One region of the Streptomyces sp. NPDC057253 genome, then DNA from elsewhere that is predicted to be linked to it. Evidence: riboswitches for the same ligand, from Rfam matches in the RefSeq annotation. Region 1 holds a riboswitch; each other region holds the start of a gene.
What was found. Region 1 has a riboswitch for S-adenosylmethionine ahead of ACFULQ_RS17810 (ABC transporter substrate-binding protein). Riboswitches for the same ligand answer to the same signal wherever they lie in the genome.

Region 1 (10,150 bases):
GCCGCGGAGTTCGGTGTCACGTCGGCCTGGTTCGGGCAGACCTTCGGCGCGGACTCACCCCAGCTCGCGGCGATCGTCGGGCGCGAGGTGCCGGGCCTCCAGGTCGGCACCTCCGCGATTCCCGTCTTCGGCCGGCATCCGCTGCTCGTGTCCAGCCAGGCCCAGACCGCGCAGGCCGCCACCCACGGCCGCTACCACCTCGGCCTGGCCCTGGGCACGAAACTGCTGACGGAGACCGGCTTCGGCCTGCCCTTCGAACGCCCCATCGCCCGGCTGCGCGAATTCCTCATCGCCCTGCGGGAGTTGACCGAGACCGGTACGGCCGACTTCCACGGGGAACTGCTCACCGCGGCCACCCCGGTCCCGGCGCGCGTGCCGGGCGCCGAAGGCGGTGTCCCCCTGCTGGTCGCCGCGATGGGCCCACAGGCCCTGCGGGCCAGCGGGGAACTGGCGGACGGGATCCTGCCCTACCTGGCGGGTCCCCGTGCCCTGGCGGACCACATCGTGCCCGCCCTGACCGCCGCGGCCGAGGCAGCCGGACAGCCCGCGCCGAGGGTCGTGGCCCTGGTGCCCGGCGTGGTCACTGACGACGTGGACGCGGTGCGGGCCAAGGCCATCGACAACCTCGCGTTCTACGAGCAGATCCCGTCCTACGCCCGGGTCATCGAACTCTCCGGCGGCCGGCGTGCCGCCGACCTGGCCGTGATCGGCGACGAGAAGACGGTCGAGGCCGAGGTACGCCGTTACCGCGACGCCGGCGCCACCGAGGTCGTGTTCTCCGGCACCGAGCTCGCGGGGGAGGCGGCTCGCCGACGCACCTGGCGACTCCTCGGCGAACTGGCCGGCTGAGCACAGCCGTCGACTCGACAACCCCCTACCGCCCCCGCCCAAAAGCCCCCGACACCAAGGAGATTCCCCATGACCACCGAGGCCACCACTGACCTCCACGCCTTCACCGAGAACTGGCAGGAGTGGCACCGCGCCCAGGAGGCCCGGCTCGCCGACCCCCACGGGTTCCTGGCGGTCACCGGCCTGCACTGGCTCGACGAGACGCCCCAGCGTTTCCCGGACGCGCCCGGCGCCTGGCGCACCGGCCCCGAGGGAGTCGTCGTCGACCTCGACGAGGGCGAGGAACTGGTCGTCGACGGCACGCCGGTGCACGGTGAACACCGCTTCGGTGTGATTCCCGAGCGCGGCGGCGTCAACGCCGTCTGGAAGGACGCCGTCATCGAGGTCGCCAAGCGCGGCGGCAACGACATCGTGCGCCCCCGGCACCCGGACGCGCCGCTGCGCACGGCCTTCGCCGGAACGCCCGCCTACGCCCCCGACCCGCGCTGGGCCGTGACGGGCCGCTACGTCCCCTTCGACACTCCGCGGCCGACCACCGTGGGCGCCGCCGTGGAAGGCCTTGAGCATGTGTACGACGCTCCGGGCAGGGTCGAGTTCGAGCTGGACGGGCGCCCGCTGTCACTGACCGCGTTCCCCGGCCACGGCGCGGGACGGCTGCTGGTCCTGTTCACCGACGAGACCTCCGGGGTCACGACCTACGCCGCGAACCGGGCCCTCGCCCTGGAGCCGCCCGCCGCCGACGGTTCGGTCGTCCTGGACTTCAACCGGGCCACGAACCTGCCCTGCGCCTACACGGACCTGGCCACCTGCCCGCTGCCCCCGGCCGAGAACCGGCTGCCGGTGGCGGTCGAGGCCGGTCAGAAGATCCCCCGTGAGCGCGGTGGCTCCTGAGCTGGGCGCACTCGCGCCCCGACTCCCCCTGCACGGCGTGCTTTTGCGCCATTGACGTACGGCAAGCGCCCTCCGTACGATCACAAAAGGCATTGAGTGTCAGCGTCAAGCCCTGGCTCGCTGACCGGCAACCCTCCCACGCGGTGGGGTGCTCCAGGTGAAAGCCCGGCGGGATCACCGACGATCTCCGCAAGCGCGTAGCCCCTCGCACGGGGCCAAGGACGGGAAGGATCGGCATGCGGCTTCGTTGTGAAGACCTCGGTGCGTCCTTCGGTCTCGCCACGGTGTTCTCCCGGCTCTCGCGCCGGCGCCACATCGACCTGAAGCGCTCGGACAGCAGCCTCTGTCAGGCCTGACAGGCCGTCCCAGGGCCGGTCGACGTCCGGCACCGGTCGTCGCCGCACCCGGCTCCACCTGATCCCGCCCTCTGCCGGATCCCCGTTTCCCCCCTGATCCCCGTCTGCATCGCGCAGCCCCGGCCCGGCCGACGCCGGCCGGGGCCGCACGCCCCGGCACGCCCACGCACGCCCGCGCCTTCTGCGGCACCCGTGCCTGGTGACACGAGTAGGAGTACCCCTCCGTGAGAGCAATTCCGGATTTCCGATCCTCCCGTTGGGCGGCGCTGACCGCCCTGGCCACCACCGGTGTGCTGCTGACCGCCTGCGGATCGAGCGGTGACGGCTCCGGCGCCGGCAGCGGCCGGCCGAAGTCCGGCGGCACCCTGACGTTCGCGGTGGGTTCCGACTCCGGCTGCGTGGACCCTCAGCAGGTCAACAGCAACGAGAGCATCTACTCGGTGCGCCAGACCGTCGACTCCCTGACCGACCAGGACCCTGAGACCGGCAAGATCGTGCCGTGGCTGGCCAAGAGCTGGGACGTCAACTCCGACGCGACCCAGTTCACGTTCCACCTTCGCTCGGGTGTCACCTTCAGCGACGGCTCCCAGCTGACCGCGCAGGTGGTCAAGGACAACTTCGACGCGGTGCCGAAGCTCGGCCCCCTCGGGGCCCTCGCGCAGGGCTACCTCAGCGGTGTCCAGAGCACCGCCGTGGTGGACCCGCTCACCGTCAAGGTGACCTTCAAGCAGCCCAACGCACAGTTCCTGCAAGCGACTTCGACCCACTCGCTGGGCATCGAGTCGTCGGCGAGCGCGAAGAAGACCCCGCAGCAGAAGTGCAGCGAGGGCGTGATCGGATCCGGGCCGTTCGTGCTGAAGCAGTACGTGCAGAACCAGTCGATCACCCTGGCCAAGCGCACCGGCTACGACTGGGGCTCCTCCCTGTGGTCCAAGAAGGGCGAGGCCTACCTGGACAAGGTGGTGTTCAAGGTCGTGCCCGAGGCGGGGGTGCGGGCCGGCAGTCTCCAGTCCGGGCAGGTGGACGCGATCAGCAGCGTCGGCAAGGCCAACGAGGCGGCCCTCAAGGGCGGTCAGGTCACCCTGCTGCGGCGCGCCAACCCCGGCGTGGTGTTCGGCCTGGGCCTGAACAACTCCCGGCCCCTGCTCAAGGACACCAAGGTGCGTCAGGCGATCCTGGCCGCCGTCGACCGGAAGCAGATCGCCGACACCGTGTTCCCGACCGGCACCCGGCCGGCGACCAGCGTCCTGGCGCACACCACACCCGACTACACCGACCTCTCCTCGGATCTCGCCTTCGACGCGGCCAAGGCCAAGTCCCTGCTCGACGAGGCCGGTTGGAAGGAGGGCAGCGACGGGATCCGCGTCAAGGACGGCAAGAAGCTGCGCCTGACCATCACCTGGTTCCCCAACGCGGGCACCAACCAGCCCGCCCTGGAGCTGGTCCAGCAGCAGTTGAAGGCGGTCGGGATCGACGTGGTGCTCCAGCAGCGCCAGGTCAGTGACTTCGCCACCACCGTCCAGTCGAGTGACTTCGACGTGGTGTGGGGGAACGTGACCCGCGCCGACCCGGACATCCTGCGCACCTCCTTCTCCACCCAGTTGAACAACTCCTACAAGCTGCCCGCCAGTTCGCTGGACACGGCACTGTCCGAGCAGGCCGCGACCCCGGACACCGCCAAGCGCGGGCAACTGGTGGACGAGGCGCAGAAGCTGATCGTGCAGAACGCGTACAACGTGCCGGTGGTCGAGCTCCAGACCCAACTGGCCGTGACGAAGAAGGTCCACGACCTCGACTTCGACTCGGGCAGCCGCGTCCAGCTGCACGACACCTGGATCGGCTGACACGTGCGCCGCTATGTGATCAAGCGACTCGCGCAGGCGGTCGGGGTGCTGTGGGCGGCGTACACGGTGTCGTTCCTGGTGCTGAACTGGCTGCCCGGTGACCCGGTCACCGCGATGGCCGGTGCCGGGCTGGACTCGGGCGAGGTCGATCCGGCCCGGCTCGCCGCCCTGCGGCACGAGTACGGCTTCGACAAACCCGTGCTCGTGCAGTACGCCGACTATCTGGGACGGGCGGTGCGCGGGGACTTCGGCAACGCGGTGTCCACGGGCCGCCCGGTGACCTCCACGCTCGGCGACGCACTGCCCCAGACCCTCCAACTGACCAGTGCCGCCCTGCTGTTGGCGGTGCTGCTCGGCGGAGGCCTCGCGGTGCTGGCGACCTACACCTCGCAGCGGTGGCTGCGGCAGCTGCTGCTGTCGCTGCCGCCGCTCGGGGTGTCCGTCCCGACGTTCTGGGTGGGGCTGCTGCTCGTGGAGGCGTTCTCCTTCCGGCTGCGCTGGTTCCCCGCGTTCGGCAACGACGGATTCAGGGGGCTGGTGCTGCCGGCCCTCACCCTGGCGGTGCCGACCGGTGCGCAGATCGCGCAGGTGCTCGCCAAGAGCCTGCTCACCGCACTGGACCAGGCGTATGTGGAGACCGCCCGGGCCAAGGGCGCCGGCCGGTGGCGGGTCCATCTGCGGCACGCGCTGCGCAACGCGTCCCTGCCGGCGCTGACGGTCGTCGGCCTCCTGGTGGGACAGCTGATCGCCGGTTCGGTGGTCGTCGAGACGGTGTTCTCCCGCGACGGCCTCGGCCGGGTCACCGCGGCGGCGGTCACGGCGCAGGACATCCCGCTGGTCCAGGGGGTAGTGGTGTTCGGAGCACTGATCTTCGTCATGACCAACCTCGTCATCGACCTGGTCTATCCCCTCCTCGACCCCCGGATCGTGGTCACCTCGGGCGGAAAGGCGGCCCTCGCATGAGCCAGAGCCTTGTCGACGACTCCGCCGAAGCGGCCCTGGGACTGGCCCGCCCGGTCGAGACGCGGCCCGACCCCGGTCCCGGCCGCCGCGTGGACGTACGGCGCCTGCTGCGCTTCGCGGTGCGCCGCCCCGGGCTGCTGCTGTCCGTGGTCGTCCTGGTGCTGGTGGTGCTGGCCTCGTTCCGGCCCACCCTGTTCACCTCGCAGGATCCGCTGAAGGGCGTACCGTCGCAGAACTTCCGCGGCCCGAGCGGCAGTCACTGGTTCGGCACCGACGAGCTGGGCCGTGATGTGTTCTCCCGGGTCGTGCACGGCGCCCAACTGTCCCTGAAGGCGACGCTGATCGCCGTACTCGTGGCGTTCGTGGTCGGAGGTCTGCTCGGGGTGGTCGCCGGGTTCGTGGGCCGCTGGGTGGACGACGTGCTGATGCGCTTCGTCGACGTGCTGCTGTCCATCCCCGCGCTGTTCCTGTCCCTGGCCCTGGTCACCGCGCTGGGCTACGGCACGGTGAAGGTGGCGGTCGCGGTCGGCATCGCCAGCGTGGCCGCCTTCGCGCGGGTGGCGCGCTCGGAGGTGCTGCGGGTACGGCAGGCGGTGTTCGTGGAGGCGTCGCGCGCGAGCGGGGCCCGCTGGTACTCGGTGCTGGGCCGGCACGTCCTGCCCAACGCGGCGGGCCCGGTGGTCGTGCTGGCCACCCTCGACTTCGGCTCCTCCATCCTGGCCGTGTCCGCGCTGAGCTTCCTCGGCTACGGCGCGCCCCCGCCGGCCCCGGAGTGGGGGACATTGATCTCCGACGGCCGCAACTACCTCGCCAACGCCTGGTGGTTGACCGCACTGCCCGGGCTGGCGATCGCCGCGACCGTACTGGCCACCAACCGCATCGCCCGGGCACTGGACGGCGAATGGTCCCGGCAGCGATGACCGACGAACGTGAGAACGGTGAGCACGTGAGCGCACCCCTGCTGGAGATACGCGATCTGTCGGTGTCGTACCGCACCCGGGGCGGCACAGTCGCCGCCGTCCGCGGCGTGGACCTCGACGTCTGGCCGGGACAGGTGACGGCGGTGGTCGGCGAGTCCGGCTCCGGCAAGAGCACGACCGCGCACGCGATCACCCGGCTCCTGTCGGCGAACGGCAGCATCGACACGGGCACCGTCCGCTTCGGCCGGCACGACCTGGCCACCCTGTCGGAGGCCGAACTGCGCACGGTACGCGGGGCCCGGATCGGGCTGGTCCCGCAGGATCCGACGGTCTCCCTGAACCCGGTCAAGCGCATCGGCGACCAGGTCGCGGAAGTGCTGCTGATCCACGGTCTGGCGACCCGCCGCTCGGCCCACGCCGAGGCGGTCGCCGTCCTGGACCGGGCCGGACTGCCCGACGCGGCCGTCCGGGCCCGGCAGTACCCGCACGAACTGTCCGGCGGCATGCGCCAACGCGCCCTGATCGCCATCGCCATCGCCGCCCGGCCCGAGCTGATCATCGCCGACGAGCCCACCAGCGCGCTCGACGTGACCGTGCAGCGGGTCATCCTCGACCATCTCCAGCGCCTCACCGAGGAGTCGGGCACCGCGATCCTGCTCGTCACCCACGATCTCGGGGTCGCCGCCGACCGGGCCCAGCGGCTGGTCGTGATGTCACAGGGCAAGGTCGTCGAGGCGGGCCCCACCCAGGACATCCTCGCCGACCCCCAGGACGCCTACACCCGCCACCTGCTGGCCAGCGCCCCGAGCCTGACCACCGCCCGGCCCCGCACCCCGGCCCCCCACACCCCACCGGACGCGGCACCCCTGGTCGAAGTACGCAACCTGGTCAAGGAGTTCAGGCTGCCCCGCACCGGGGACGGGCCCCGCACCCTGCGCGCCGTCGACGACGTCAGCTTCACCCTCCACCGCGGCCGGACCCTCGCCCTGGTCGGGGAGTCGGGCTCCGGCAAGTCGACCACCGCCCGCCTGGCGCTCCGGCTCGCCGACGCGACCGCGGGACAGATCCTCTTCGACGGCACCGACGTCACCACCGCCAAGGGCGCCCGGGCCAGGCAACTGCGCCGCCGCGCACAGCTCGTCTACCAGAACCCCTACGCCTCGCTCGACCCGCGCTTCTCCATCAGTGATGTGATCACCGAGCCGCTGCGCGCCTTCAAGGTCGGCGACCGCGCCTCCCGGGTCACCCGGGCCCGCGAACTGCTCGACCGGGTGGCGCTTCCCGCCGCCACACTGGAGCGCCGGCCGGCGGAACTGTCCGGCGGGCAGCGGCAACGCGTGGCGATCGCCCGCGCCCTCGCCCTCTCCCCCGACCTGGTGGTCTGCGACGAGCCGGTCTCCGCCCTCGACGTGTCCGTGCAATCCCAAGTGCTGGACCTGCTGGCGGAGTTGCAGGCCGACACCGGGGTGGCCTACCTCTTCATCTCCCACGACCTGGCCGTCGTACGGCAGATCGCGCACCAGGTCGCCGTCATGCGCAACGGCCGCGTCGTCGAGGCGGGCCCGCCGGAGGAACTGTTCACCCACCCGCGTCACGAGTACACCCGCGAACTGCTCGCCGCCATCCCCGGCGGCCGGGTCACCACTGCCACCCCCGAGACCGCCACGAGCCGAGGACCAGCGTCATGAGCGTTCCCACCATCACCTCCTTGGCCTTTCTCACCCCGGGCAACTTCGCTGACGACGACCCCTACACCGGCCTGGAGGAGACACTCCAGCTGTTCGAACACGGTGAGCGGCTCGGCTACGACGGCGCCTGGATCCGCCAGCGCCACCTCGAACACGGCGTCGGATCGGCTGCCGTGTTCCTCGCCGCGGCGGGCCAGCGCACCGAGCGGATCGAGCTGGGCACCGCGGTCATCCCGATCGGCTACGAGAGCCCGTTCCGCCTGGCCGAGGACCTGGCGCTCGCCGATGTCCTGTCCCGCGGCCGCCTCCAGGTCGGCTTCAGCACCGGCATGCCGCACGCCCACCTGCTCGGCGACCTGGTGTACGACGGCGACTGGCGAAGCTTCGACCTGTCGTACGGCAGGATCGCCCGACTCGTCGACAACCTGCGCGGCGACTACCTCGGCGGCCCGGACACCGTGATCCACTCGCCCGGCAACATCCAGCGGCCGCGGCTCCAGCCGCACAATCCCGGGCTGGTGGAGCGGATCTGGTACGGCGGAGGCAGCCTGCGCTCGGTCCGCTGGGCCGCCGACAACGGTCTCAACCTGCTGTCCGGCAACATCGTCACCGGCGAGGACACCGACGACTTCACCACCGTCCAGCTCAACCTGCTCTCCGAGTACCGGCGCGGCCCGGGCGAGGAGCGGCGGGCTGCGCGGGTGGCGCTCGGGCGGGTGATCGTGCCCTTCGACAGCGCCGACGCGGCCACCCGGGCCCGCTACCGGGACTACGCGGCCAGTCGGCACGAACGCACCCTGAAGCCGCAGACCCTGGCGGCGCTGGGCCCGAAGCGGATCCTGTTCGCCCCGGACGTGGTCGGCACCGCGGAACAGATCCTGGAGCAGTTGGCGGCCGATCCCGTCCTGGCGCAGGTGTCGGAACTGCGCCTGGAGCTGCCGTACGAGTTCCACCGCGAGGAGTACGAGCAGATCCTGCACGACGTCCGGGAGCTGATCGCTCCCGAGCTGGGCTGGCGCCCCGCCGCCCCGGCGCTCCAGGGGACGGGCCGGTGAGTCCTGTCCGGCTGGAGGTGCACGCACGCGAGCCGTTCGCCGCGGGCCACCACTTCGCCGGCGCCGGGGCGTACGAGGTGCTCACCGCCACCGCCCACTACGCCGTGGACCCGAAGTCGGCCGCCAACCGGGTCATCCCCGACCTCGACCTCGTGCCGCCCGACAGCACGGGCGCGGTGCGCTTCAGCGGGGACGTCGAGATCCTGCGTCCGGTCGACGGCGGGCGCAGGAGGCTGTTCTTCGACTGGGGCAACCGGGGCAACAAGCGGGCGCTCCAGTACTTCTGCGACGCCCCGCACACCAACCGGCCACGCACGCTCGCCGACGCCGGGAACGGCCATCTGATGCGCCGCGGCTACACCGTCGTCTTCGGCGCCTGGCAGGGCGACCTGCTGCCCGGCGACGGAAGACTGCTGCTCGACCTGCCCGTGGCGGGGCAGGGCGGGGAGCCCGTGCGCGGCCTGACGACAGCCGAGTTCATCGTGGAGGCACCCACCGCCTCGCTGCCGCTGTCCCGCTGGTCGAGCACCAGGTCCTGCCCGGTGAGCGCACGAGGCGAACACACCGCCCGTCTCGCGCGGCGGCGCTATCCGCACAGCACACCGGAGGAACTCCCCTCCGGAGCCTGGCGGTTCGCGAGAGTGCAGGGCGGCGGCAGCGAGCTCAGGACCTCGGCCGCGGCCGTCGTGCCGAGCCGGTACGACCTCCACGTGGACGGTGGGTTCCAGCCCGGCTGGATCTACGAACTCGTCTACGAGGCCGAGGGCCCGCTCGTCCTCGGGCTGGGCCTGGCCGCGGTGCGCGACCTGGTCAGCCATCTGCGGCACGACCCCGCAGGGCCGGCCGGTCCCGTGGACCACGCCTACGGATGGGGACGCTCCCAGACCGGCCGCGCCATCCGCGACTTCATTCACCTCGGCTTCAATGAGGACGCCGAAGGCCGCCCGGTCTTCGACGGGCTGCTGCCCCACGTCTCCGGAGCCGGCCGGCTCGGCATCGAGCGCTTCACCAACCTGACCGTTCCGGGCGGCCAGCAGTACGAGGACCACCTCAGCTCCGCCGACACCTTCCCCTTCGCCTACGCCGAGACGGTCGATCACCTCACCGGCGAGCGGGACGCGATCATGAAGCGGCCCACCGACCCCAAGGTGCTGCACACCCAGACCTCCACCGAGTACTGGCAGCGCAGAGGATCGCTGGTGCACACCACCACGGACGGCCAGGACCTGGGCTTCCCGCCCAACGCACGCGGGTATCTGTGGTCGTCGAGCCAGCACGTGGCCGACCCGTCCGCCGGTGCCCCCACCAAGGGGATCTGCAACCACCCGCAGAACACCGTCGCCACCTCGGCCCTCTTCCGCGCGGTCCTGCACGCCCTCGACGCCTGGGTGAGCGAGGGCGTGGAGCCGCCGGCCAGCGCGGTGCCGACCGTGGCGGGCGGCACCCTGGTGACGATGGACGTCTGGTCGCGCCAGTTCCCCGCCGTGCCGTCCGCCCTGCCTCCCCGTGGCCCCAACGAGCTGTACGCCGTGGACCGTTCGGCCGTGCCACCGGTCGCGGACCGCACGCGCGGATACACCGTGC
Region 2 (10,150 bases), on a different contig from region 1:
GTCCGGCGTTTGAGGACGAGGCCCTTCGGGCCGATGGGGGTCTGGGGGCGCAGCCCCCAGGGACACCAGCCCCCACCGACCCGAGGCGAACCAGAACCGTCAGCTCAGCGACTTCAGCGCCACCGCGTCATACGGCTGAAGCTCCTCGAACCGCCCCGCAAGCACCTTCGCAGCCCACTGCGGATCCTGAAGCAGCGCCCGCCCCACGGCCACCATGTCGTACTCCTCGCGCTCCAGCGCGTCGAGCAGGTCGTCGATCCCCTTGACCGGCGACCCCTCACCCATGAACCCACGGATGAAGTCGCCGTCGAGCCCGACCGACCCGACCGTGATCGTCGTCCTGCCGGTCAGCTTCTTCGTCCAGCCGGCCAGATTGAGGTCGGACCCGTCGAACTCCGGCAGCCAGTAACGGCGCGTGGAGGCGTGGAACGCGTCCACACCCGCGGCGGCCAGCGGCGCGAGGATCGCCTCCAGCTCCTCCGGCGTCTCCGCGAGCCGCGCCTTGTACGCCTCCTGCTTCCACTGCGAGTACCGGAAGATGATCGGGAACTCGGGCGACACCGTCTCCCGTACGGCCGCCACGATCTCCGCCGCGAACTTCGTACGGGCGACCGCGTCACCGCCGTAGGAGTCGCCGCGCCGGTTCGTGCCCGCCCACAGGAACTGGTCGAGGAGGTAGCCGTGGGCGCCGTGCAGCTCCACGCCGTCGAAGCCGATGCGCTCCGCGGCGGCCGCGGCCTGGGCGAACGCGCCGATGACGTCGTCCAGGTCGAGCTGGGTCATCGCCTTGCCGGTGGGCTCGTCGGCGCCGATGCGCAGGCCGGAGGGGCCGACCGCGGGGGCGTCGGCGTAGGGCGCCTCGCCCTGGTTGCGGACCATGCCGATGTGCCACAGCTGCGGCACGATGGTGCCGCCCGCCGCGTGCACCTGCTCGGCGACCTTCGCCCAGCCGGCCAGCTGCTCCTCGCCGTGGAACCGCGGGACGCGGTCACTGTTCCCGGCCGACTCGTGGCCCACGTAGGTGCCCTCGGTGACGATGAGACCGACTCCGGCGGCCGCGCGGCGGGAGTAGTACGACGCCACGTCCTCGCCGGGGACGCCGCCCGGGGAGAACATGCGGGTCATGGGCGCCATGGCGATGCGGTTCGGGACGGTCAGGCCGTTGATGTGGACCGGGCGGGAGAGGATCTCGGCGGCGCGGGAGGCGGCCGGGGTGGTGGCGGGGGCGGTCACGCGGGCACTCCTGAGGGGCGGGCGACAGGCGGGATACCCGTCGGTATGTGCAAGCTACATAAGCGCCAACCGTCTCACCCACCCCGCACATCCCGAACGGCCTGTGATCCCGGCCACCGACATGACAGAAGCCCGCCCCACCGGAGTGGGACGGGCTTCTCGCGGAGCGCTGGGCAGGCCTTGCACCTGCATCTCCCCACAGGAAGCGGGGCGTCTTTCCTTGGACTACCAACGCGTAGTCGACCGACGGGAGTTCACGTCGGGCGGCTCGTGATCAAGCATACCGCAGTCACGGGGTGCCCAAGACCAAGGGGCGGCACCCCCTGCTGAGCAGGAAGTGCCGCCCCCGGCAAGGACGTTGATCAGTCGGGGACCGATCAGAAGTCCATGTCACCGCCCGGCATACCGCCACCGGCGGGCGCGGCGGCCTTCTCCGGCTTGTCGGCGATGACGGCCTCGGTGGTGAGGAAGAGCGCGGCGATGGAGGCGGCGTTCTGCAGAGCGGAGCGCGTGACCTTCGCCGGGTCGATGATGCCTTCCTTGACCAGGTCGACGTACTCACCGGTCGCGGCGTTCAGGCCGTGACCCGGGGTGAGGTTGCGGACCTTCTCCACCACGACGCCGCCCTCGAGGCCGGCGTTGACGGCGATCTGCTTCAGCGGGGCCTCCAGGGCGAGCTTGACGGCGGCAGCGCCGGTCGCCTCGTCACCCTCCAGCTCCAGCTTCTCGAAGACACCGGAGGCCTGGAGCAGGGCCACGCCACCACCGGCGACGATGCCCTCCTCGACGGCCGCCTTGGCGTTGCGCACGGCGTCCTCGATGCGGTGCTTGCGCTCCTTGAGCTCGACCTCGGTCGCGGCACCGGCCTTGATGACGGCGACGCCACCGGCGAGCTTGGCCAGGCGCTCCTGGAGCTTCTCGCGGTCGTAGTCCGAGTCGCTGTTCTCGATCTCGGCGCGGATCTGGTTCACGCGGCCCTGCACCTGGTCCGAGGAACCGGCACCGTCCACGATGGTGGTCTCGTCCTTGGTGACGACGACCTTGCGGGCGCGGCCCAGGAGGTCCAGGGTCGCGTTCTCCAGCTTGAGGCCGACCTCCTCGGAGATGACCTCGCCGCCCGTGAGGATGGCGATGTCGCCGAGCATGGCCTTGCGGCGGTCACCGAAGCCCGGGGCCTTGACGGCGACGGACTTGAAGGTGCCGCGGATCTTGTTGACGACCAGGGTCGACAGGGCCTCGCCCTCGACGTCCTCGGCGATGATCAGCAGCGGCTTGCCCGACTGCATGACCTTCTCCAGGAGCGGGAGCAGGTCCTTGACGGAGCCGATCTTGGAGTTGGCGATCAGGATGTACGGGTCGTCGAGCGACGCCTCCATCCGCTCCATGTCGGTGGCGAAGTACGCCGAGATGTAGCCCTTGTCGAAGCGCATACCCTCGGTGAGCTCCAGCTCCAGACCGAAGGTCTGGGACTCCTCGACGGTGATGACGCCTTCCTTGCCGACCTTGTCCATGGCCTCGGCGATGAGCTCGCCGATCTGGGTGTCGGCGGCGGAGATGGAGGCCGTGGAGGCGATCTGCTCCTTGGTCTCGACATCCTTGGCCTGCTCAAGGAGAGCGGCGGAGACGGCCTCGACGGCCTTCTCGATACCGCGCTTGAGGGCCATCGGGTTGGCGCCGGCGGCTACGTTGCGCAGGCCTTCCTTGACGAGGGCCTGGGCGAGCACGGTCGCGGTGGTCGTACCGTCACCGGCGACGTCGTCCGTCTTCTTGGCGACTTCCTTGACCAGCTCGGCGCCGATCTTCTCGTACGGGTCCTCGAGCTCGATCTCCTTGGCGATGGAGACACCATCGTTGGTGATCGTGGGGGCGCCCCACTTCTTCTCGAGGACGACGTTGCGGCCCTTGGGGCCGAGCGTCACCTTGACGGCGTCCGCGAGCTGGTTCATGCCGCGCTCGAGGCCGCGCCGCGCCTCCTCGTCGAACGCGATGATCTTGGCCATGTGAAGTGGTCCCTCCAGGACTGGGGGTGATTCCTTCGGACCGCGCCCGCGCCCGCGACGGACGGCTCGCCGGCCTGTGGATCCTTGCCCCACTAGGCCTGCGGGCCTCACCGACCCGGTCCATCTTTGTCACTCTCACCTTCAGAGTGCTAACGCCAATGATTAGCACTCGGCCTGGTCGAGTGCAAGCGCCTCCCGAAGACCGGGCCGGGTTCGCTCACGCGGGCGCGGACCGGCGAGGGCCGCCCCGCGCAGCTCCCGGCACCCGGATCGCGCACCCCGGAGGCGACGGTTTCGGCGGTCGGGCGGCTACCGGCCGGTGGGGGCCGAGCGCGCAGTTCCCCGCGCCCCTGGGGAGGTTGCAGCGGCCCGGCACCAAGGGCGCGCAGAGGCGCGAGGAACTGCGCAAACCGCCCCACCGGCCCCGCAGACGAACACGAACCCCCGCACACACCCAGGGGCGCGGGGAACTGCGCAAAACGCCCGCCCCCACCGGCCCCGCAGACGAACACGAACCCGCACCGACCCCGCCCAACCGCCGGAGGCACAGGCACATACCGAAGGGCCCGTACCCATGACTCCCCATGGGGTACGAGCCCTTCAGTGAAGAAAAGAAGAACGACGCTGTTGTTACCCGGCGCGTGCTTCAGCCAGTCGCGAGACGGACCATGTCCGCCTGCGGCCCCTTCTGACCCTGCGAGATCTCGAACTCGACCCGCTGGCCCTCTTCAAGGGTGCGGTAACCGTCCATCTGGATCGCGCTGTAGTGGACGAATACATCCGCACCACCGTCGACCGCGATGAAGCCGTACCCCTTCTCCGCGTTGAACCACTTGACGGTGCCCTGAGCCATGCCTAACTCCCCTATTACTGGCCCTTGCACGGACCCGCACTTCGCGGATCCGGGTCAGACCTCACCCCCCACATGGTTGGGGGCGTGCGCCGGAACGCGTCGACCGCGGCTGAATGTATCTGTCCAACTGCCGTCTGCAACAGGTCAATCGGACGAGAATTCTGGACGGAAGGGGTCCGGAATGTAGTGAGAATTCGCCTGAATTCGGGGCAAGTCGGGCCCCATAAAGCACGCATAAGGCACATAAGACGCGCACACTTTGGCTACTTCTCATCGCACGTGGAGCGAGAACTCATATGCATGCGGCAAGGAGAAAGCCGCTGCTTCCCCAACTGTACCGCGCTCAACCATAGAGAATTGCCCCCTCCGCTTCTCTCACGGAGGGGGCAATCGGATGAACACTCGGTCATCACTATTACCGAAGGTAATGACCAGTCATACGGTCACCCGCCGGCGACCGCCGGGATGATCGAGACCCCGGCCCCGTCCGGCGTCGCCGTCTCCAGCCCCTGCTCGAAGCGCACGTCGTCGTCATTCACGTACACATTGACGAACCGCCGCAGCTTGCCCTGGTCGTCGAGAACCCGGGCGGCGATACCGGTGTGGTTCTTCTCCAGATCGGCGATGACCTCGGCCAGGGTCCCACCCTCGGCGGTCACCTCGGCCTGCCCGCCGGTGTAGGTGCGCAGGATGGTAGGGATACGGACGGAAACACTCATGTTCAGGACCTCCGGTCAGGTAGTCGCCCTGGGGGCGCGGGGCTGTATCGATATGCGGCTCCGCCGCGTGGGCGCGACCAGCCCCCACGGACCCGCCGCCGCACAGCGACCTGCTTATGCGAGACCAGCCTCGCGGAACGAATCAAGGTTGGGACGGATCGTGGCGGTAAGACCCGTACCCGCCACCGCGTCCAGCGTCTTCAGACCATCCCCGGTGTTCAGCACAACGGTCGTCAGCGAGGGATCCAGCAGACCGCTCTCGATCAGCTTCTTCGCCACCCCCACGGTCACCCCACCGGCGGTCTCCGCAAAGATCCCCTCCGTACGCGCAAGCAGCTTGATCGCCTCGACGACCTGCTCGTCGTTCACATCCTCCACCGCACCCCCCGTACGCCGGGCGATGTCCAGCACATACGGCCCGTCGGCCGGGTTCCCGATCGCCAGCGACTTGGCGATGGTGTTCGGCTTCTGCGGCCGTACGACGTCATGGCCCGCCTTGTACGCCACCGACACCGGCGAGCAGCCCTCCGCCTGCGCCCCGAAGATCTTGTACGGCTTGTCCTCGACGAGCCCGAGCTTGATCAGCTCCTGGAGCCCCTTGTCGATCTTCGTGAGCTGGGAGCCGGAGGCGATCGGCACGACCAGCTGGTCCGGGAGCTTCCAGCCCAGCTGCTCGCAGATCTCGTACGCCAGCGTCTTGGAGCCCTCGGCGTAGTACGGCCGCAGGTTGACGTTGACGAAGCCCCAGCCCTCGCCGGCCGGGTCGCCGATCAGCTCGGAGCAGAAGCGGTTCACGTCGTCGTAGTTGCCCTCGATGCCGACGAGCTCGCCGCCGTAGATCGCGGCCATGACGACCTTGCCCTGCTCCAGGTCGTGCGGGATGAACACGCACGAGCGGAAGCCGGCCCGGGCGGCGGCGGCACCGACCGCACCCGCGAGGTTGCCGGTCGAGGAACAGGAGAGAGTGGTGAAGCCGAACGCGCGCGCCGCCTCCAGGGCCTGCGCGACGACGCGGTCCTTGAAGGAGTGCGTCGGGTTGCCGGAGTCGTCCTTGATGTACAGGCCGCCGGTGACGCCGAGCTCGCGGGCGAGGTTGTCGGCCTTGACGAGCTGGGTCCAGCCGGGGTTGATGTTGGGCTTGTCCGCCACGTCCGCCGGCACGGGCAGCAGCGGGGCGTAGCGCCAGATGTTCGCGGGTCCCGCCTCGATCTGCTTGCGGAGCTCCTCGGTGTCGTAGGCCGAGAAGTCGTACGCGATCTCGAGCGGGCCGAAACACTCCTCGCAGGCGAAGACCGGGCCCAGCGGGACGCGGTGGCCGCACTCGCGGCAGCTCAGTGCCGCGGCGGGACCCAGGTCGACGGAGTTCGTGGTGCTTGCAACAGTCTGCGCAGCCATGGAGGCGAGGCCCTTTCTCCTCATCTTCCTCACGACGCGTTTCGCCGTGAGACGGATTTGGCACCTTCCCTAGCCGGGAGCCTCGCGAAATGATCAACGGTGATCTACGAGAACCGACTGGAGGGTTGCCGGGGCTTCATCGGGCCGTATCCCTCTGCCCCTCTGGATGAGCGGTATGAAGTTGTGTCGGCGGGCCTGCCAGGACATGCGATGGTCACCCGCGTTGTTCAAGACTGTAACCGACAACCAGGACAGTTGAGATAGGCCGTCCGAACCGCGAGACGGATCACACGGATCACACACGAAGGAGCCGCCTACGTGCTGGAAGAAGTCGAGCGCTGGCTGAGCACCCGCTCCTGGTCGGTGACCGATCGCCCGCTCCACCAGATCATGGCCGCCAAGCAGCGCACCGGGCAGACGGTCAGTGTCGTGCTGCCCGCGCTCAACGAGGAGGAGACGGTCGGTGACATCGTCTCCGTGATACGTCACGACCTCGTGAAGCAGGTGCCGCTGGTCGACGAGATCGTCGTCGTCGACTCGGGGTCCACGGACCGCACCTCCGAGGTCGCCGCCGCGGCCGGCGCCGTCGTGGTGCACCGCGACGAGATACTGCCCCGGCTGCCCGCCCTCCCCGGCAAGGGCGAGGTGCTGTGGCGCTCCCTGCTGGCCACCCGCGGGGACATCGTCTGTTTCATCGACGCCGACCTGAAGGAGTTCTCCTCGGACTTCGTCTCCGGCATCGTCGGCCCGCTGCTCACCGACCCCGAGGTCGACCTGGTCAAGGGCATGTACGACCGTCCCCTGGGCGGCGCCGCGGGTCAGGGCGGCCGGGTCACCGAGCTCATGGCGCGCCCGCTGCTGAACATGCACTGGCCGCAGCTGGCCGGTTTCGTCCAGCCGCTGGGCGGCGAGTACGCGGCCCGCCGCAGCCTCCTCGAACAGCTCCCCTTCCCGGTCGGGTACGGCGTCGAGCTGGGCATGCTGGTCGACGCGCTGCACCTGGTGGGCCTGGACGCCCTCGCCCAGGTCGACGTCGGCGTCCGCAAGCACCGTCACCAGGACGGCCAGGCACTGGGCCGGATGTCGGCGGCGATCTACCGCACGGCCCAGCTCAGGCTGGCCCGCGGCCACATGATCCGCCCGTCCCTGACCCAGTTCGAACGCGGCGAGGACGGCTTCGAGCCCCGCACGTACTCGGTGGACACGGAGGAACGCCCACCGATGACGGAAATCCCGGAGTACATGAAACGAAGGGCTGCGTAGACCTACCAGGGGCGCGGGGAACTGCGCGCCCAGCCCCCACCGACCCGCAGCCGACCACGCACCCACGGGAACGTTTGAGCGGTTGCACCCCGGGCTAGATGTCGAGTCATGGCTCCCTCGCACAACGCCAACGTACTGGTCGCATCCAACAGAGGCCCCGTCTCGTACGAGGTCCAGGAGAACGGCGAGCTCAACGCCAAGCGCGGCGGCGGCGGCCTGGTCTCCGGCCTGTCCGCGATCGGCCCCGACGCCGGCGCCCTGTGGGTCTGCTCGGCCCTGTCCGACGGCGACCGCGAAGCAGTCGCCCAGGGCGTCGGCGAGGACGGCGTGCGGATGCTCGCGATCCCGGCCGACGTGCACGCGGACGCGTACAACGGCATCGCCAACTCGGTCCTCTGGTTCGTCCACCACCTGCTCTACCAGACCCCGCTGGAGCCGGTCTTCGACGCGGAGTTCCGGCGCCGGTGGGCGTCGTACGAGACGTACAACCGCGCCTTCGCCGAGGCGCTGGCGCAGGAGGCGGCCGAGGGGGCGGCGGTCCTGGTGCAGGACTACCACCTGTGCCTGGTGCCGGGGATGCTCCGCGAGCTCCGCCCGGACCTGCGGATCAGCCACTTCTCGCACACGCCGTGGGCGCCGGTGGACTACTTCCGGATGCTCCCGGACGACATCGCGGCGCAGCTGCTGCGGGGCATGCTCGGCGCCGACCGGCTCGGTTTCCTCACCCGCCGGTGGGCGGACGCCTTCACGGCCTGCGCCACGGAGTTCGCGGGCGGGCTCGGGGACACGCAGGTCGGCGTGCACGGGCTGGGCGCCGACGCGGACTTCCTGCGCGAGCGTTCGCACGCGGCCGACGTCGAGGAACGGATCGTCGGTCTGCGCGAGGAGATCGGGGCCGGCCGGAAGACGATCGTGCGGGTGGACCGGACCGAGCTGTCGAAGAACATCGTGCGCGGGCTGCTGGCGTACCGGCGGCTGCTGGAGTCGCGGCCCGAGTGGCGGGAGCGGGTCGTGCACGTGGCGTTCGCGTATCCGTCCCGGCAGGATCTCGCGGTGTACCGGGACTACACGGCCGAGGTGCAGCGGGTGGCGGAGGAGATCAACTCCTCGTACGGCACGCCCGGCTGGACCCCGGTCGTGCTGCACGTCAAGGACGACTTCGCGCGCTCGCTCGCCGCGTACCGGCTGGCCGACGTGGCCCTGGTCAACCCGATCCGGGACGGCATGAACCTGGTCGCGAAGGAGGTGCCGGTGGTCTCCGACGAGGGGTGCGCGCTGGTGCTGTCGCGGGAGGCCGGGGCGTACGAGGAGCTGGGCGACGACGCGATCACGGTCAACCCCTACGACGTGGAGCAGACGGCGGCGGCCCTGCACGAGGCCCTGACCCTGCCGGCCCACGACCGCGCCGAACGCGCGAAGCGGCTGGCCGCGGCGGCCACGGCCCTCCCTCCGGCCCAGTGGTTCCTGGACCAGTTGAACGCGCTGAAGGCGCTGGACGCATGAGCCTGCCGACGCCCAGCACGCCCGCCGGCCGCGACGGTCTCCGGGCGCTCCTGTCGCACCCGCGGGGCGCGGTGATCGGGCTGGACTTCGACGGGACGCTCGCGCCGATCGTGGCGGACCCGGAGCGGGCGCGGGCGCATCCCGAGGCGGTGTCGGTGCTGGCCGCGCTGGCCCCGAAGGTGGCGTCCGTGGCGGTGATCACGGGCCGCCCGGCCGAGGTCGCGGTGCGCCACGGCGGCTTCGCGGGCGTCGCCGGTCTGGAGCATCTGACCGTCCTCGGCCACTACGGCGCGGAGCGCTGGGACGCGGCCACGGGTGAGATCACGGCACCGGAACCGCACCCGGGTGTGGCGGCGGTCCGCGCCGAGCTGCCGGCCCTCCTCGACGGCACCGGCGCCTGGATCGAGGAGAAGGGCGGCCGGGCGGTGGCCGTCCACACCCGCCGGGCCCCGGACCCGCAGGTCGCTTTCGACGCCCTCCGCACCCCCCTCACCGACCTGGCGCTCCGGCACGGCCTGATCGTCGAACCCGGCCGGCTGGTCCTGGAACTGCGTCCCCCGGGCATGGACAAGGGCGTGGCCCTGCTGGCCCACGTCCGCGAGCTGTCCGCCACCTCCGTCCTCTACGGCGGCGACGACCTCGGCGACCTCCCGGCCTTCTCCACGGTCGAGGACCTGCGCACCACCGGCACCCCCGGCCTCCTGGTGTGCAGCGGCAGCGACGAGGTCACAGAACTCCGCAAACGAGCCGACCTGGTGGTCGACGGCCCCGAAGGCGTGGTGAACCTCCTCCGCACGCTGGCGACCCGACTCGCCTGACCCGAGCGCGCGCCGAACCACCCACCCTCCACCACCGCGAGCCTCCCGGCCTCCCGGCCCACGACCGACCGTCACCGGACCGGCTCGGCCGACGGCAGGCTGCGGTCCGTCGGCCCAGCGGATGGGAACGCCTGGTCGGTCCGGCGCCTCCGGCCGACAGGCTGCGGGCCGCCCGGCCCAGCCGATGGGAACGCCTGGTCGGTCCGGCGCCTCCGGCCGACAGGCTGCGGGCCGCCCGGCCCAGCCGATGGGAGCGCCTGCTCGGGCCCGGCTCGCCGGCAGCGTCCCAACGCCCGATCGCCCACCGCACCAGCTCACCCCGGGCACGGGCTCGCCCAGGACACCGGTCCGCAGCCCTCGCCCAGG
Region 3 (10,150 bases), on a different contig from region 1:
GTCCGACCATCCCGACCGAGGCGCAGTACGGCCCCGACGGTGCCGACATCGCCAAGGGCGGTGAGCTGTTCCGCGACAACTGCACGCAGTGCCACAACTTCACCGGCAAGGGTGGCGCGCTGACGCACGGCAAGTTCGCGCCCAGCCTCGAGGGTGTCGACCCGAAGCACATCTACGAGGCCATGCAGACCGGCCCGCAGAACATGCCGTCGTTCCCCGACACCACGCTGTCGGAGCAGAACAAGAAGGACATCATCGCGTACCTGAACGCGGTCAACGGCGACGACACCGTGAGCCCCGGCGGCCTTGAGCTGGGCGGTCTCGGCCCGGTCTCCGAGGGCCTGTTCGCCTGGATCTTCGGCCTCGGCGCGCTGATCGCGGTCGCCGTCTGGGTCGCCGCTCGGACCGCAAAGGCCAAGAAGTCATGAGTAGCCAAGACATTCCAGAAGAGAACCTGCCCGCAGAGCAGGACGCGCACGGCGCGGTAGGCGTCGCGGACGAGCAGAACCCGTTCGCCGACCCCGGTCTGCCGCCCCACGAGCACCGGGTGCAGGACATCGACGAGCGGGCCGCCAAGCGGTCCGAGCGCACGGTGGCCATGCTGTTCACGGTCTCGATGCTGTCGACGATCGGGTTCATCGCCTCGTACGTGGGCATCCCCCACGACAAGTCGATCTTCGTCTTCCCGATCGGGCACATCAACGCGCTGAACTTCGCGCTGGGCCTGACCCTCGGTCTCGCCCTCTTCGCGATCGGCGCGGGTGCGGTCCACTGGGCCCGCACCCTGATGTCCGACGAGGAGATCGCCGACGAGCGTCACCCGATCGAGGCGCCCCCCGAGGTCAAGGCCAAGGTCATGGCCGACTTCAAGCAGGGCGCCAAGGAGTCGGCGCTCGGCCGCCGCAAGCTGATCCGCAACACGATGTTCGGCGCGCTGGCCCTGTTCCCGCTCTCCGGTGTCATGCTGCTGCGCGACCTCGGTCCGCTGCCCGGCACCAAGCTCCGCCACACCATGTGGTCCAAGGGCAAGCTGCTGGTCAACATGAACACCGACCAGCCGCTGCGTCCCTCGGACGTCGCGGTCGGCTCCCTCACCTTCGCCAAGCCCGAGGGCTTGGAGGAGCACTCCGAGGAGTTCCAGACCGAGATCGCCAAGGCCGCCCTGATGATCGTCCGGCTCCAGCCCGACAACATCAAGGACAAGCGCGAGCTCGAGTGGTCGCACGAGGGAATCGTCGCGTACTCGAAGATCTGCACCCACGTCGGTTGCCCGATCTCCCTGTACGAGCAGCAGACGCACCACGTGCTCTGCCCCTGCCACCAGTCCACCTTCGACCTCTCCGACGGTGCCCGGGTGATCTTCGGCCCCGCCGGTCACGCCCTGCCGCAGCTGCGCATCGGCGTGAACGACGAGGGCTACCTTGAAGCGCTCGGCGACTTCGAGGAGCCCGTCGGTCCTGCATTCTGGGAGCGCGGATGAGCACTACAGAGTCCACCGAAGCCCGCTCTCGCGGGAAGGCACCGGCCGGCGAGCGTGTCGCCGACTGGGCCGACGGCCGGCTGGGGATCTACTCCCTGGCCAAGGCCAACATGCGCAAGATCTTCCCCGACCACTGGTCGTTCATGTTGGGTGAGGTCTGCCTCTACAGCTTCATCATCATCATCCTCACGGGTGTGTACCTGACGCTGTTCTTCCACCCGTCGATGAACGAGGTGGAGTACCACGGCAGCTACGTCCCGCTGCAGGGACAGCTGATGTCCGAGGCGTTCAACTCGACCATGCACATCTCCTTCGATGTGCGCGGTGGTCTGCTGATCCGGCAGATCCACCACTGGGCGGCGCTGATCTTCCTCGCCGGCATGTTCGTGCACATGATGCGGGTGTTCTTCACGGGCGCGTTCCGCAAGCCGCGTGAGGTCAACTGGCTGTTCGGCTTCCTGCTGTTCGTCCTCGGCATGTTCACCGGCTTCACCGGTTACTCGCTCCCGGACGACCTGCTCTCCGGCACCGGTGTCCGCTTCATGGAGGGCGCGGTCCTGTCCGTGCCGATCGTCGGCACGTACCTGTCGTTCTTCCTGTTCGGCGGGGAGTTCCCGGGCGGCGACTTCGTGGCCCGCTTCTACTCGATCCACGTCCTGCTGCTGCCGGGCATCATGCTCGGTCTGGTCGTCGGCCACCTGATCCTGGTCTTCTACCACAAGCACACGCAGTTCGCGGGCCCCGGCAAGACGAACAACAACGTGGTCGGCATGCCGCTGCTGCCGGTCTACATGGCCAAGGCCGGAGGCTTCTTCTTCCTGGTCTTCGGTGTCATCGCGGCCATCGCGGCGATCGCCTCGATCAACCCGATCTGGTCGATGGGCCCCTACCGTCCGGACCAGGTGTCCACGGGCGCCCAGCCGGACTGGTACATGGGCTTCTCCGAGGGCCTGATCCGTGTCATGCCGGGCTGGGAGATCAACTTCTGGGGTCACACGCTCGTCCTGGGTGTGTTCATCCCGCTGATGATCTTCCCGCTGGTCCTGGTCGCGATCGCGGTCTACCCGTTCATCGAGTCCTGGGTCACCGGCGACAAGCGCGAGCACCACATCCTGGACCGCCCGCGCAACGCCCCGACGCGTACGGCCTTCGGTGTCGCCTGGATCACCTGGTACTTCGTGCTGCTGGTCGGTGGTGGAAACGACCTCTGGGCCACCCACTTCCACCTGTCGATCAACGCCATCACCTGGTTCGTGCGGGTCGCGTTCTTCGTCGCCCCGGTCCTCGCGTTCATCGTCACCAAGCGGATCTGCCTCGGCCTCCAGCGCCGTGACAAGGACAAGGTGCTGCACGGGCGCGAGTCCGGCATCATCAAGCGCCTGCCGCACGGTGAGTTCATCGAGGTGCACGAGCCGCTCAGCCAGGAGCAGCTGCACACGCTCACGGCACACGAGCAGTACAAGCCGGCCGCGATCGGCGCCACGGTCGACGAGAACGGCGTCGAGCGCAAGGTCAAGGGCACCGAGAAGCTGCGCGCCAAGCTGAGCGAGGCGTACTACGGCGAGGAGTCCCAGATCGCCAAGCCGACCGTCGAGGAGTACAAGGAGATCACCAGCGGCCACGGCCACCACTGATCCCTGCTTGTCGCTGCGCTCGCCACAGCGCGGTTGAAAGGACCCCGTCCGAATCCCGGACGGGGTCCTTTGCCGTGCGGGTGCGGCTTCGGTGGGGGCGGGCGCTTTTTGCGCAGTTCCCCGCGCCCCTGAGATGGCCCGTCCGAACACCGGACGGGGGCCTGCGACGTGCTGTGGGCTGGATAGGGTGGCAGCAGACTTCTCTACGACATCTGGAGCGGCCCCATGAGCGCTGTGACCCCCGCTGGAGGCGACATCGCGGCGGGCCGTTCCTGGCCCGAGGTGTTGAACGCCCTGCTGTACGGGCGGGACCAGAGCGCCGACGCCACGGCGTGGGCGATGGACCGGATCATGCAGGGCGAGGCGACCGACGCGCAGATCGCCGGGTTCGTGGTCGCGCTCCGGGCCAAGGGCGAGACGGTCGAGGAGATCAACGGGCTGGTGCGGACGATGTACGCGCACGCCAATGTGATCGAGGTCCCCGGGCGGACGGTCGACATCGTCGGCACCGGCGGCGACGGCGCCAAGACCGTCAACATCTCCACCATGTCGGCGATCGTCGTGGCCGGAGCCGGCGCCACGGTCGTCAAGCACGGCAACCGGGCCGCCTCCTCCGCGTCCGGCGCCTCGGATGTCCTGGAGAAGCTCGGCGTCAATCTGGAGCTGACGCCGAAGCGGGTGGCCGAGGTCGCCGAGGAGGCCGGGATCACCTTCTGCTTCGCGATCAAGTTCCATCCCGCGCTGCGTCACGCGGGCGCCGCACGCGGCCAGTTGGGCATCCGCACGGTCTTCAACATCCTCGGCCCGCTGACCAACCCCGCCCGGGTGCGCGCCCAGGCCGTCGGGGTCGCGGACCCGCGCATGGCCCCGGTCGTCGCGGGCGTCTTCGCCGAGCGCGGCAACTCCTCGCTGGTCTTCCGCGGTGACGACGGCCTCGACGAGCTGACGACCACCTCGACCTCCCACGTCTGGGTCGTCCGGGACGGCAAGGTCACCGAGGAGAGCTTCGACCCCCGTGACGTCGGCATCGAGCTGGTCCCGGTCGAGGCCCTGCGCGGTGGTGACCCGGCGTACAACGCGGAGGTCGCCAGGAAGCTCCTGGACGGCGGGACGGGCCCGGTCCGGGACGCCGTACTCCTGAACTCGGCGGCCGCGCTGGTGGCCCTGGACCCGGGCACCGGGACGCTGGCCGAGCAGCTGCGGGCCGGGATGGACAAGGCCGCGGAGTCGATCGACTCCGGGTCGGCCAAGCGGACGCTGGAGCGCTGGGTGGCCGCGAGCAACGCGTAGCGGCCGGCGGGGTGTCGTCCCGCGATCCGGACACGGGTTGCGGGACGACGATCACATCGCGTAGGTTTTTTGACCAGGTCATGAGTGACAGTCATGAGGCCCCGGCCGACTGTCCGGCAACCCTCCGTCCGTGGCGGGGTGCCCCGGGTGAAGACCAGGCCGTAGGCAGCGAGGTCTGCGGCAAGCGCGGATCCCTCACGAACCAGGGATCCTGGTCGTTCGAGGAGTCTTCCGTGAGCAAGCGAATGCGCTAGGGCGCCGAGCCCCGCCTCCGCACACCCCTCTCACCCTTCACTTTTCACGGGAGTCCCCCATGTCTGTCTCCACCGCTGCCTCCGTCCAGTCGCTTTGTGCCCAGCTGCCCGTTCTGGGCCGGGATGTCACCGTCCCGCTCGTCACGGGTGGCGAAGTCACCTACGCGGCGCTCGACTACGCGGCCAGCGCCCCCGCCCTCCAGCGCGTCTGGGACGACGTGGCGGCCTACGCGCCCTACTACGGCAGCGTGCACCGCGGGGCCGGCTACCTCTCCCAGCTGTCGACCGACCTCTTCGAGAACGCCCGCAGGACCGTCACCGAGTTCCTCGACTGCCGTGCGGACGACCAGCTGATCTTCACCCGGTCGACCACCGACTCGCTCAACCTCCTCGCCGCCGCCCTCCCCGCCGACTGCCAGGTCTTCGTCTTCGAGACCGAGCACCACGCGAGCCTGCTGCCCTGGAAGGACGCCCGGGTCAGCTACCTCGACGCCCCGCGCACCCCGCTCCAGGCCGTCGAGACCCTGGAGAAGGCCCTCGCCGCCCGGGACCCCTACGGCCCGGCCCTGGTCTGCGTCACCGGTGCCTCCAACGTCACCGGTGAGCTGTGGCCGGTCCGCGAGCTGGCCGCCGCCGCCCACGCCCATGGCGCCCGGATCGTCCTCGACGCCGCCCAGCTCGCCCCGCACCACCCGGTGAGCGTCCGCGACCTCGACGTCGACTGGGTCGCCTTCTCCGGCCACAAGCTGTACGCCCCCTTCGGCTCCGGAGTCCTCGCCGGCCGCGCCGACTGGCTCAGGGCGGCCGACCCCTACCTCGCGGGTGGTGGCGCCAGCCGCAAGGTCACCCGGCGCGAGGACGGGGGAGTGGACGTGGAGTGGCACGACAGCGCCGCCCGCCACGAGGCCGGCTCCCCGAACGTCATCGGCGCCTACTCCATCGCGTCGGCCTGCAAGGCCCTCACCGAGGCCGGCTTCGACACCCTGGTCGCCCGTGAGCAGCACCTGATCGAGAAGGTCCGCGAGGGCCTCGCCGAGGTCCCCGAGGTCCGTGTCCTCTCCCTGTTCGGCGACGACGCCCCCCGCGTCGGCGTGATCTCCTTCGTCGTCGAGGGCTGGAACAGCTCCCACTTCGCCGCCGCCCTGTCCGCCGAGTACGGCATCGGCGTCCGCGACGGCCTCTTCTGCGCCCACCCCCTCGTCCGCACCCTCCTCGGCAGCGACCCGCAGACCCAGGGCGAGTGCGGGGCCCCCGAGGCGGCGCCCGGTGAGAAGTCGCTGAACGCGATCCGGGTGAGCTTCGGCGCGGGCACGCCGGACGAGCACGTGGAGCGGTTCGTGAAGGCCGTGAAGGAACTGGTCGCGGACGGTGCGAAGTGGTCGTACCGCACGGAGGACGGCCGCTGCGTCCCGGCCGTCTGACGTACCGGCGTCCACCCCGCGTATACGCTCGACCCCGGCAGCCGTACGGAGGCAGGGGGAGCACGGGGTGCAGGAGCTGCGCGAGACGGACCCGCGGACCATCGGGCCGTACGAGGTCCTGGGCAGACTCGGGTCCGGCGGGATGGGCGAGGTGTATCTCGCCGAGGCGCGCGGCGGGCCCCGGCTGGCCGTGAAGGTCGTCCGCGCCGAGCACGCCGAGGACCGCACCTTCCGCGCCCGTTTCCGCCACGAGGTGCGGGCCGCGCAGACCGTCGGCGGAGCCGGCACCTACACCGCGCGGGTCGTGGACGCGGACACCGGGGCCGCCCGGCCGTGGATGGCCAGCGAGTTCGTGGCGGGCCCCAACCTGCGGGACGCGGTGCTCGACCAGGGGCCGCTGGGCGCGGACGCGGTACGGCTGCTGGCGGGCGCGCTCGCCGAGGCGCTCGCCGCGATCCACGCCAAGGGCCTGGTGCACCGGGACCTCAAGCCCTCCAACATCCTGCTCGCGCCGGACGGGCCCCGGGTCATCGACTTCGGGATCGTCCGGGCGCTGGAAGGCACCGCGCTGACCCGGACCGGGGTGGTCGTCGGGTCGGTCGGCTACCTCTCGCCCGAGCAGATCCGCAACGGCGCCCAGGTGGTCCCGGCCAGCGACGTCTTCTCCCTGGGCGCGGTGCTCGCGTACGCCTCGGGCGGCAAGGAACCCTTCGGCGAGGGGCAGGACTCGGTCGTCCTGCTGCGGATCCTGACCGGGGACGTCGACCTGTCCGCCGTACCGGAGGAACAGCTGCCGCTGGTGGAGGCCTGTCTGCGGGACGATCCCGCGGCGCGGCCGACGCCCGCCGAGCTGGTCGCGGCCGTGGGGCACACCGCCGGCTCGCTGCGGGAGGGCCTGCGGGAGGGGTGGTTCTCCAGGGGGACGCCGACCGTGGCCCTCGGCGGTGGCGAGCGCTGGGTGCCGGAGGACGGGGCGCGGGAGCGGCTCAGCGGGGTGGAGTACGTGGCGCCCACGACGGTCACCGACGTGCCCGTGGCCACCTCCGCCGCCGCGCCGGAGCCCTCGCGGCGTCGGATCCTGGCGGCCTGGGCCGGTGGCGCGGGGGCGGTGGGCGCCGGGGGCCTGGGCTGGTGGCTGCTGCGGAGTGGCTCGGACTCCTCCGCCTCCTCCGCGGGCGCCGGACGGACCGTGCAGGGCGGCTCCGCCGCGGCCGAGGTGGGATGGACGTACGCCGTGCAGGGGCTCGGCGGGCGGCGCGGACCCTGTGCCGCCGTCTCGCCCGACGGCACCCGGGTGTACGTCGGCGGCGCGGACGGCTCGATGCACGCCCTGGACCTGAACGGCCGGACGGTGTGGCGGACCGCGCTGGGCGGCGAGGCCATGTCCCCGCTCGCCACCGCCGACGGCGTGTACTGCCTGCTGGAGGACGACAAGGAGGGCGCCTCCGAGCTGTGCGCGCTCGGCCCGCGCGGCAAAATCCGCTGGACGAAGGCCTTCGCCGCGAACAGCCAGTTCCCGGTGGCCTTCGGACGACTGGTCCTGGTGTCCTACGGCGACGGCTCGGAGGCGGGCGGGGTGCGCGCCTACGCCCCCGACGGCAGCGTGCGCTGGTCCACGCCGACCGGCGCGGCACCCACCAGCGAGCCCCTGGTCGCGGACGGGGTGGTCTACGTCGGCACCTTCGGGGACCAGGTGCAGGCCCTGGACGCGAAGACCGGCAGGCGGCTGTGGGCCACCAAGGCCGGCACCGACACCGGGCGGCCCGCGCTGGTCGGCGGCACCCTGATGGTCGGCTCCGGCGGCGAGCAGATGCTGCACGGCCTCAGCCGCGCGGGCAAGCTGCTGTGGAACTCCGGAAACGACAAGGTGTACGGCAGCCGCTACTTCACCTGCGTGCCCTTCGCCGGGCTCGGCGTCACCGCGTCCGACTTCGAGCTGGTCGCCCTCGACCCCGCCGACGGATCGACGGCGTGGTCCTTCCTGTTCACCGACGACGGCAGCCAGTACAGCGACCCGGTGGTCTTCGGCGACACCGTCTACGTACGCCGGGGGTCGACGCTCTACGGCCTTGACCGCAAGGGCAGACGGGTCTGGCGGAAACGGGTCCAGGGCGGTGCGTCCGTCGGCACCCAGGCACCGGTCGTCCGGGACGGCCGGGTCTACGTGGCGACCGCCGACGGCATTACGGTGCTGGCGCTCGGCTCCTAGCCGTCGGGTTCGGTCAGCTGTCCAGACCGATGGCGAACGCGGCCTCCAGGTCGTGCTGGGAGTAGGTGCGGAACGCCACGTGGGTGTCGGTCGCCTCCACGCCCGGGATCTTGCTGATGCTGCCCGGGATCACCTCCGCCAGATCCTCGTGCTGCTTGACCCGGACCATGGCGATCAGGTCGTACGTCCCCGTCACGGAGAAGACCTCGCTCACGGACTCCAGCGCGGCGATCCGCTCCGCGATCTCGGGGATCCGGTCCACGCTGGTCTTGATGAGGACGATCGCGGTGATCACGGCTGGTTCTCTCCCTCGGGGGCCGGAGCTGGGGCGGCCTTCACTCTAGTCGTAGGGCCGAAGCGCACCCAGGCGAAGACCAGGCCCAGGCCGAAGCCCACCACGTGGGCCAGATAGGCCACCCCCGGTCCGTCGCTCGCCCGGCCCGCCGCCAGCCACTGGAGGGTCGCCCAGAACGGCAGGACGACCCAGGCCGGAAAGCGCAGCGGCAGGAAGAAGAGGAACGGCAGGAGACTGGTCACCCGGGCCCCGGGGAACAGGAAGAGGAACGCTCCGAGGACCGCGGAGATCGCCCCGGACGCGCCGACCAGGGACTGCTCCGAGCCGGCGTTGGCGGCCGCGTAGCCCAGCAGGGCGAGGTAACCGCAGCCGACGTAGAAGAGGAGGAACTGCACCCGGCCCATCCGTTCCTCGGTCATCACGCCGAAGACGTAGAGGAAGAGCATGTTGCCCAGCAGGTGCACCCAGCTGCCGTGGATGAACAGCGCGGTGGCCGGGGACAGTGCGGCGCCGGCGGAGTCCTCGAAGAGCTCGGCGGGGACCACGCCCCAGCGGTGGAACCAGGCCCGCTGGGCGGCCTGGAGCGCGGCACCGTGGCCGTAGGCCGGATTGAGGCCGGACGCGGGGCCGGCCAGGAAGATCAGGAAGCACAGCGCGATCAGACCGTAGGTGACCGGTGCCGACCCCCACAGCGACCTGTTTCCTCCACCGACCGTCACCCTCCAGTTGCGGATCATGAACACAGAGCATGACGTAACGGGACGCAAGCCGACAGACCGCCTCGCCGCCGTGGACGCCCGAGCGGCGAGTACCCGCCAGGCCTTAGGGTTACGTGCCACACCCCGGGGACCCCGGTGTGTGGCGGACAATAGAAGGCCTAGAAGGAAAGAGCACAGGCACGATGACGGTTCCCCTCCCGACCGCCTCGACGCGGTGGCGCTGCACCCTCTGCGGCAATCTCACGCGCTTCGACGTGACCCGCTCGTCGAAGGTCGTCGAGTACGTCCACCTCGACCTGGCCGGAGAGCCCAAGGTCGAGGAGCGGGAGGTGGTCAGTGAGACCATCGAGTCGGTGCGGTGCCGCTGGTGCAACGCCGTGGACCAGGTGGAACTCGTGGACAGGCCGGGCGCCGACTCCTGAGCGGAGCGGCCCCGCAGGCATTGGGGTGTGACGGATGGTGGAGACCACAGGCGGGGGGCCGGGCGACGGCGCCGCCGAGGTGCTCGACCGTCCGCTGCCCGACGGTGTCCGGCGCCGGGTCGTGCACATCGTCTCGGAGGGCTTCGGCGGGCTGACCGTCGGCGAGCTGCCCGCCCAGCTGCGGCAGTACGCGCGCTTCGCGCCCAACCGGCGCGCCAAGTTCGCGGGCAACGCGATGGCGGCCGCCCTGGAGACCGATCCGCTGTTCCGCCAGCGCATCGGGGAGAAGTTCAGAGAGACCCAGCCGGAGCTGTCCGGCGCGCTGGACTCCGGTGCGCCGCCCCCGGCCGCGGATCCGCTCGACGTGGCGGCCGCGGCCTATGTTCTGCGGCCCACCGGGTGGGTCAAGCTGGTCACCGCGGCCGG

Region 2: another riboswitch for S-adenosylmethionine. It lies ahead of thrC (threonine synthase); the one in region 1 lies ahead of ACFULQ_RS17810 (ABC transporter substrate-binding protein).
Region 3: another riboswitch for S-adenosylmethionine. It lies ahead of ACFULQ_RS42290 (aminotransferase class V-fold PLP-dependent enzyme); the one in region 1 lies ahead of ACFULQ_RS17810 (ABC transporter substrate-binding protein).

The regions. Positions count from the first base shown of each region.
Region 1 is NZ_JBHUXV010000028.1:36,396-46,545, reverse strand. Features, by position in the region: gene ACFULQ_RS17820 (LLM class F420-dependent oxidoreductase) at 1-849, shown strand, start outside; gene ACFULQ_RS17815 (DUF1684 domain-containing protein) at 919-1,740, shown strand; SAM riboswitch class IV at 1,829-1,942, shown strand; gene ACFULQ_RS17810 (ABC transporter substrate-binding protein) at 2,321-3,940, shown strand; gene ACFULQ_RS17805 (ABC transporter permease) at 3,944-4,903, shown strand; gene ACFULQ_RS17800 (ABC transporter permease) at 4,900-5,823, shown strand; gene ACFULQ_RS17795 (dipeptide ABC transporter ATP-binding protein) at 5,820-7,511, shown strand; gene ACFULQ_RS17790 (LLM class flavin-dependent oxidoreductase) at 7,508-8,566, shown strand; gene ACFULQ_RS17785 (alpha/beta hydrolase domain-containing protein) at 8,563-10,150, shown strand, end outside.
Region 2 is NZ_JBHUXV010000167.1:44-10,193, forward strand. Features, by position in the region: gene ACFULQ_RS44440 (NADH:flavin oxidoreductase) at 100-1,233, opposite strand; gene groL (chaperonin GroEL) at 1,611-3,233, opposite strand; gene ACFULQ_RS44450 (cold-shock protein) at 3,880-4,086, opposite strand; gene ACFULQ_RS44455 (MoaD/ThiS family protein) at 4,530-4,805, opposite strand; gene thrC (threonine synthase) at 4,920-6,200, opposite strand; SAM riboswitch class I at 6,218-6,373, opposite strand; gene ACFULQ_RS44465 (glucosyl-3-phosphoglycerate synthase) at 6,519-7,463, shown strand; gene ACFULQ_RS44470 (trehalose-6-phosphate synthase) at 7,572-8,966, shown strand; gene otsB (trehalose-phosphatase) at 8,963-9,784, shown strand.
Region 3 is NZ_JBHUXV010000141.1:11,312-21,461, forward strand. Features, by position in the region: gene ACFULQ_RS42270 (c-type cytochrome) at 1-428, shown strand, start outside; gene ACFULQ_RS42275 (Rieske 2Fe-2S domain-containing protein) at 425-1,480, shown strand; gene ACFULQ_RS42280 (cytochrome bc complex cytochrome b subunit) at 1,477-3,114, shown strand; gene trpD (anthranilate phosphoribosyltransferase) at 3,340-4,404, shown strand; SAM riboswitch class IV at 4,481-4,597, shown strand; gene ACFULQ_RS42290 (aminotransferase class V-fold PLP-dependent enzyme) at 4,718-6,079, shown strand; gene ACFULQ_RS42295 (PQQ-binding-like beta-propeller repeat protein) at 6,147-8,288, shown strand; gene ACFULQ_RS42300 (Lrp/AsnC family transcriptional regulator) at 8,302-8,583, opposite strand; gene ACFULQ_RS42305 (rhomboid family intramembrane serine protease) at 8,580-9,320, opposite strand; gene ACFULQ_RS42310 (hypothetical protein) at 9,485-9,724, shown strand; partial or broken gene ACFULQ_RS42315 (RNA-binding protein) at 9,759-10,150, shown strand, end outside.